One region of the Bradyrhizobium sp. USDA 4501 genome, then DNA from elsewhere that is predicted to be linked to it. Evidence: riboswitches for the same ligand, from Rfam matches in the RefSeq annotation. Region 1 holds a riboswitch; the other holds the start of a gene.
What was found. A riboswitch is a leader RNA that binds a small molecule or an ion and turns the genes downstream of it on or off. The one in region 1 is predicted to bind glycine.
Positions count from the first base shown of each region.

Region 2: another riboswitch for glycine. It lies ahead of ACVWZM_RS36105 (D-amino acid dehydrogenase); the one in region 1 lies ahead of gcvT (glycine cleavage system aminomethyltransferase GcvT).

Region 1 is NZ_JBSSEX010000001.1:7,642,596-7,645,970, reverse strand. It holds gene alaS (alanine--tRNA ligase) at 1-929, opposite strand, end outside; glycine riboswitch at 1,132-1,220, shown strand; gene gcvT (glycine cleavage system aminomethyltransferase GcvT) at 1,362-2,507, shown strand; gene gcvH (glycine cleavage system protein GcvH) at 2,527-2,892, shown strand; gene gcvP (aminomethyl-transferring glycine dehydrogenase) at 2,916-3,375, shown strand, end outside.
Region 2 is NZ_JBSSEX010000001.1:7,809,137-7,812,511, reverse strand. It holds gene ACVWZM_RS36115 (ABC transporter substrate-binding protein) at 1-245, opposite strand, end outside; gene ACVWZM_RS36110 (M20/M25/M40 family metallo-hydrolase) at 511-1,641, shown strand; glycine riboswitch at 1,734-1,840, shown strand; glycine riboswitch at 1,847-1,955, shown strand; gene ACVWZM_RS36105 (D-amino acid dehydrogenase) at 2,024-3,375, shown strand, end outside.

The DNA.
Region 1 (3,375 bases):
ATCGCGCGGCGCATGATCCGGCGCAGCACATAGCCGCGGCCCTCGTTCGACGGCAGCACGCCATCGGCGATCAGGAAAGCCGACGAACGCAGATGGTCCGCGATCACCCGGTACGACGCCACGTTCCGCGCGTTCGGCCCATGGCCGAGCGCCGACGATGCCGCATCGATCAGGTTGCGGAACAGGTCGCTCTCGAACACGCTTTCGACGCCCTGCAAGATCGACGCCATGCGCTCCAGGCCCATGCCGGTATCGATCGAGGGACGCGGCAGCGCCACGCGCTCCTCCTTCGTCACCTGCTCGTACTGCATGAACACCAGGTTCCAGAACTCCAGGAAGCGGTCGCCGTCCTCCTCAGGCGTGCCCGGCGGACCGCCCCAGATGTGCTCGCCGCGATCGATGAAGATTTCGGAGCACGGCCCGCACGGGCCGGTATCGCCCATCGCCCAGAAATTGTCCGAGGTCGCGATCCGTATGATGCGGTCATCCGAGAAGCCGGCGATCTTCTTCCAGTGGCCCGCCGCCTCGTCGTCGTCGTGGTAGACGGTGACGAGCAGCTTGTCCTTCTTCAGCCCGAACTCCTTCGTGATCAGGTTCCAGGCCAGCTCGATCGCGCGCTCCTTGAAGTAATCGCCGAACGAGAAGTTGCCGAGCATCTCGAAGAAGGTGAGATGGCGCGCGGTGTAGCCGACATTGTCGAGGTCGTTGTGCTTGCCGCCGGCGCGCACGCATTTCTGCGCCGTGGTGGCACGCTGATAGGGACGCTTCTCGATCCCGGTGAAGACGTTCTTGAACTGCACCATGCCGGCATTGTTGAACATCAAGGTCGGGTCGTTGCGCGGCACCAGCGGCGACGAGGCCACGATCTCGTGCCCGTTCGCCTTGAAGTAGTTCAGAAATGTCGACCTGATGTCGTTGACGCTGCTCATGTTCATCCAATCGGAAAAAGTGGCCGGCCAGCCGCAAAAAGGCGTCATTTTCCGGCCGAACGCTTTTAGACATTGCCAGCTGCGGTGTCCAGAAACTGTGCAGGCGGATCATGGGCTTGCCGCGGCAGCACAAAGCCCATTGGATAGTTGCTGCAGCTGCGTTGACAGTCTTGGTGGCGCCGTGTTTTCTACCTACCTATACCTAGTCACGTCGGGAGAGACCGGCCTTACCGCCGGCGCCGAAGGAGCAACCGCCCCGGAAACTCTCAGGCAAAAGGACCGCGTGACGTCTGACATCTGGAAAGAGACGCTGGGGTTCGCCCCGATGCGTCCGCCGACGGGATAATACTCTCAGGCACAGCGACAGATGGGGCTTTCTGCAGGTTTCTCAAGGGGAAATAGGTCCCCGGCGGGAACCGCGAGGGCCCTGTGATGCTTGCGCGCGAAACCTCCCCGCTGAAACAGACCCCGCTGCACGCGCTGCACCTTGCGCGGGGCGCCAAGATGGTGCCGTTCGCCGGCTATGACATGCCGGTGCAATACGCGGCTGGCGTGCTGAAGGAGCACCTGCACACCCGCAAGGAAGCCGGCCTGTTCGATGTGTCGCACATGGGCCAGCTCGTGCTGAAGGCCAAATCCGGCAAGGTCGCGGATGCCGCGCTCGCACTGGAAAAACTGGTGCCGCAGGACATCGTCGGCATCGCGCCGGGACGGCAGCGCTACGCGCAATTCACCAATAATGACGGTGGCCTGCTCGACGACCTGATGGTGGCGAATTTCGGCGATCACCTGTTCCTGGTGGTCAACGCCGCTTGCAAGGCCGAGGACGAGGCGCATCTGCGCGCGAATCTCTCCGACGCCTGCGAGATCATCTCGCTGGCCGACCGCGCGCTGATCGCGCTGCAGGGCCCGAAAGCGGAATCGGCGTTGGCGAAACTTTGTGCAGATGTCGGTTCGATGAAATTCATGGATGCCGGTCCGCGCCGGCTCAGTGACGTCGACTGCTTCGTCTCGCGCTCCGGCTATACCGGCGAGGACGGCTTTGAGATTTCCGTGCCCGCAGACAAGGTGGAAGCCCTGGTCACCGCGCTGCTCGACAATCCCGACGTGTTGCCGATCGGGCTCGGCGCGCGCGACAGCCTGCGGCTCGAAGCCGGGCTGTGCCTCTATGGCCATGACATCGACACCACGACGACGCCGGTCGAAGGCGCGCTGGAATGGTCGGTGCAGAAGGTTCGCCGCAGCGGCGGCGCCCGCGCCGGCGGCTTCTCCGGCGCCGACAAAATTCTCGCGCAATTCGCAGATGGCGCTGCGCGCCGACGGGTCGGCCTGAAGCCTGACGGCCGCGCACCGGTGCGCGAAGGCGCCGCGCTGTTCGCCGATGCCGGCTCGACCGAGCAGATCGGCAAGGTGACCTCGGGCGGCTTCGGCCCGAGCCTCAATGCGCCGGTTGCGATGGGCTACCTGCCCACGGCCCTTTCCGCCGTCGGCACCACCGTTTTCGCCGAAGTGCGCGGCCAGCGGCTGCCGCTGAAAGTCGCCGCTACGCCCTTCGTCCCCAATACCTACAAACGCTGAACGCCAAAGGATCGACCCCATGACGACGCTGTACACGTCCGACCACGAATGGCTCCGCATCGAGGGCGACGTCGCCACAATCGGGATCACCGACTATGCGCAGTCGCAGCTCGGCGACGTCGTGTTCGTCGAACTGCCCAAGGTCGGCCGCAGCCTGAAGCAGGCCGAGGCCGCCGCTGTCGTCGAATCCGTCAAGGCCGCCTCCGACGTTTACGCGCCGATCTCCGGCGAGGTGGTCGAGGTCAACGACGCGCTCGCCGCCGAGCCCGCACTGGTCAATTCCGACGCCGGCGGCAAGGCCTGGTTCTTCAAGCTGAAGATTGCCGACAAGGGCGAGCTCGGCGGCCTGATGGACGAGGCCGCCTACGCCGCGCACACCGCCTAAAGGATCACTCCGAGGATCACGTCATGAACGCGCCCTTCAAGCCGATCAACGAAGCCGCCACCGATTTCGTCCGCCGCCACATCGGACCGTCGCCGCGCGACGTCAACGCGATGCTGGAGACGGTCGGCGCCGCGAGCCTGCAGGCGCTGATGAACGAGACGCTGCCGGCGTCGATCCGGCAGAAGGCGCCGCTCGATCTCGGCCGGGCGCTGAGCGAGACCGAGGCGCTCGCGCATATGGGCGAGCTCGCCGCGCAGAACCAGGTGTTCACCTCGCTGATCGGCCAGGGCTATTCCGGCACCATCCTGCCCGCCGTGATCCAGCGCAACATTCTGGAGAACCCGGCCTGGTACACCGCCTATACGCCGTACCAGCCGGAGATCAGCCAGGGCCGGCTCGAGGCGCTGTTCAACTTCCAGACCATGATTTGCGATCTCACCGGGCTCGACGTCGCCAACGCCTCGCTGCTCGACGAGGCGACGG
Region 2 (3,375 bases), 170 kb from region 1:
ATCTTGAAATTGGAATCCGTCGCCAGCAGCGTGTCATAGATCATGTAGCCATGATCGCGGGTGATGTAGGCCGTGGTCATGATCGGATCGATGACGCGCAGATCCGAGTGCATCACCGCGGTGATGGTCTTGCCCGCGGCCATCGCCTGCGGCGCGAATGACAATTCCTGCGGCGCGAACGACAGCGCGAGCGCCGTCAACGCGGCCGCTAGCGTGCGGTGTTTCCAACGCGAGATAGGGAACATGCAATCTCTCCTGACGTGTAACTGGTCAAAGCCGGCTTATTCGTTATGCATGTGGTTCGTTATTTAGGCGAACTAACATGCTGTATGGCTTGTGAAATCGAGACTTGCACCAAGCGCCAAGCGCGTCAATCGGTTTCAGGTCGCATCGGACGTACACAAACGAATGAGGCCGCGCGCCAGATTTTGGCTTTACAAAATCGTCGGCTGAGATTTTCGTAACGCGCGCGCGATGCCGGCGCCGTCAGAACAACAAGAGAGAACAACGATGAACCCCGCCAATCTCCCCTTTGATTCCGAAACGATGCTGCAGGGCCTGCGCAGCTGGGTGGAATGCGAAAGCCCGACCTGGGACGCCGCCGCGGTCGAACGCATGCTCGATCTCGCCGCCCGCGAGATGGCGATCATGGGTGCGACGATCGAGCGCATCGCCGGACGCCAGGGCTTCGCGGGCTGCGTCCGCGCCCGTTTTCCCCATCCGAAACAAGGCCAGCCCGGCATCCTGATCGCCGGCCATCTGGACACCGTTCACCCCGTCGGCACCATCGAGAAGCTGAAGTGGCGGCGCGAAGGCAACAAGTGCTTCGGGCCGGGCATCTTCGACATGAAGGGCGGCAACTACCTGTCGATCGAGGCGATCAGGCAATTGGCGCGCGCCTCCTTCACGACCCCGCTGCCGATCACCGTGCTGTTCACCCCCGACGAAGAGGTGGGCACGCCGTCGACGCGCGACATCATCGAGGCGGAAGCCGCGCGCAACAAATATGTGCTGGTGCCGGAGCCCGGCCGTCCGAACAACGGCGTCGTCACCGGCCGCTATGCGATCGCGCGCTTCAACCTGGAAGCCACCGGCAAGCCCAGCCATGCCGGCGCAACGCTGTCTTCCGGCCGCTCCGCGATCCGCGAGATGGCGCGGCAGATCATCGCCATCGACGGCATGACCACCGAGGACTGCACCTTCTCGGTCGGCATCGTGCATGGCGGCCAGTGGGTCAATTGCGTCGCGACGACCTGCACCGGCGAAGCGCTCAGCATGGCCAAGCGCCAGGCCGATCTCGACCGTGGCGTCGAGCGCATGCTGGCACTGTCGGGCACCGCCAACGACGTGACCTTCAAGGTGACGCGCGGCGTCACCCGCCCGGTGTGGGAGCCCGATGCGGGCACCATGGCGCTCTATGAAAAGGCAAAAGGCCTTGCTGCAGCGATGGGTCTCGATCTGCCGCACGGCAGCGCCGGCGGCGGCTCGGACGGCAACTTCACCGGCGCGATGGGCATCCCCACGCTCGACGGCCTCGGCGTTCGCGGCGCCGATGCACATACGCTCAACGAGCACATCGAGGTCGACAGCCTCGCCGAACGCGGCCGCCTGATGGCGGCACTGCTGGCGACGCTGGACTGACATCGATTTGCACTGCACAACACGTTGGCACTGCCGGATCGAAATTTAGCCTTGTCCATTTTTGAGGCTTCGCCTACGGTCCGGCCGTTCAACGCGACGATGCGGGAGAGATCGAAGCGACAACAATCGTGTTGTTGGCTTCGGCGCCGACGGAGCAACCGCCCCGGAAACTCTCAGGCAAAAGGACTGTATCGTCAGGACGATCTGGAGAGAGACGAACATGGCCGCACATCAAGGGCCATGACGTCCACCGAAGGGGATAGTTCGCTTCTGGCCACAGCCCGATGCGGATCAAGCTCTCAGGTACCGTGACATATGGGGCGCCGATGCCGGTTTCACCGGTGGTTCGGCGACTCTAACCCACGGGAGCCTGACGACTATCATGCCACACATCGCGATCATCGGCGCCGGCATCACCGGCGTAACGACGGCCTATGCCCTGCTTGAACGCGGCTACAAGGTGACTGTCCTCGACAGGCATCGCTACGCCGCGATGGAAACCTCGTTCGCCAATGGCGGACAACTCTCCGCCAGCAATGCCGAGGTATGGAACAGCGCCGCGACCATTCTGAAGGGGCTGCGCTGGATGTTGAGAAGCGACGCGCCGCTGCTGATGAACCCGAAGCCGAGCTGGCACAAATATTCCTGGATCGGCGAGTTCGTAGGCCACATCACGCGCTATCGCGGCAACACCATCGAGACCACGAAGCTCGCCATCGAAGCGCGCAAGCATCTGTTCTCGATCGCAGAGCGCGAAAACATCGCCTTCGATCTCGAACGCCGCGGCATCCTGCACGTCTATCACGACAGGGCCGGCTTCGAAGCCGGCCTCAAGGTCAACACGCTGCTGCAGCAAGGCGGGCTCGACCGCCGGCCGGTGACCCCGGACGAGATCCGCGTCATCGAACCCGCGCTGCAGACAACCTGCTATGGCGGCTTCTTCACGCCGTCGGACGCGACCGGCGATATTCACAAATTCACGCGTGGGCTTGCCGACGCCTGCATCCGCCGTGGCGCGAGCTTCGTCCATGAAGCCGACGTCGACACGATCGCACACGGCGATGACGGCTTCCGCATCGGCTGGAACGAAGCTGCTTCACATGATGCTGCGGTCGCGACGCGACAGCAGCTACAGGCGGACGGGATCGTGATTTGCGCCGGCGTGGCGAGCCGCCACTTCGCCAGCCTGCTCAACGACCGCGTCAATGTCTATCCGGTGAAGGGCTATTCGATCACGGTGCAGCTCGATGCGCCGCAAAGCCGGAATGCTCCAACCGTCAGCCTGCTCGATGAGGCTGCGAAGATCGTCACCAGCCGGCTCGGCGCCGACCGCTTCCGCGTCGCCGGCACCGCCGAGTTCAACGGCTTCAACCGCGACATTCGCGCCGATCGCATTCAACCGCTGGTGGACTGGGTGCGGCATCATTTCCCAGAGATCGACACGTCGAAAGTCGTGCCATGGGCGGGCTTGCGCCCGATGATGCCGAACATGATGCCGGTGGTTCGCGCCGGACGGATTCCGGGCGTGTTCTACAATACGGGCCACGGTCATCTCGGCTGGACACTGTCGGCGGCGACGGCGCAGATGGTGGCCCAGGCGATCGACGATTGGCGCGACCTCGACACGCCGCCGATGGCGCCGACGTTCGGTGCCGGGCTCGACGTGCCTGCCAACGCCCGCAAAGCTGAAATCAATCCACCTTCCAGTGGACTGCTTCGAACTTCACCGGAGGA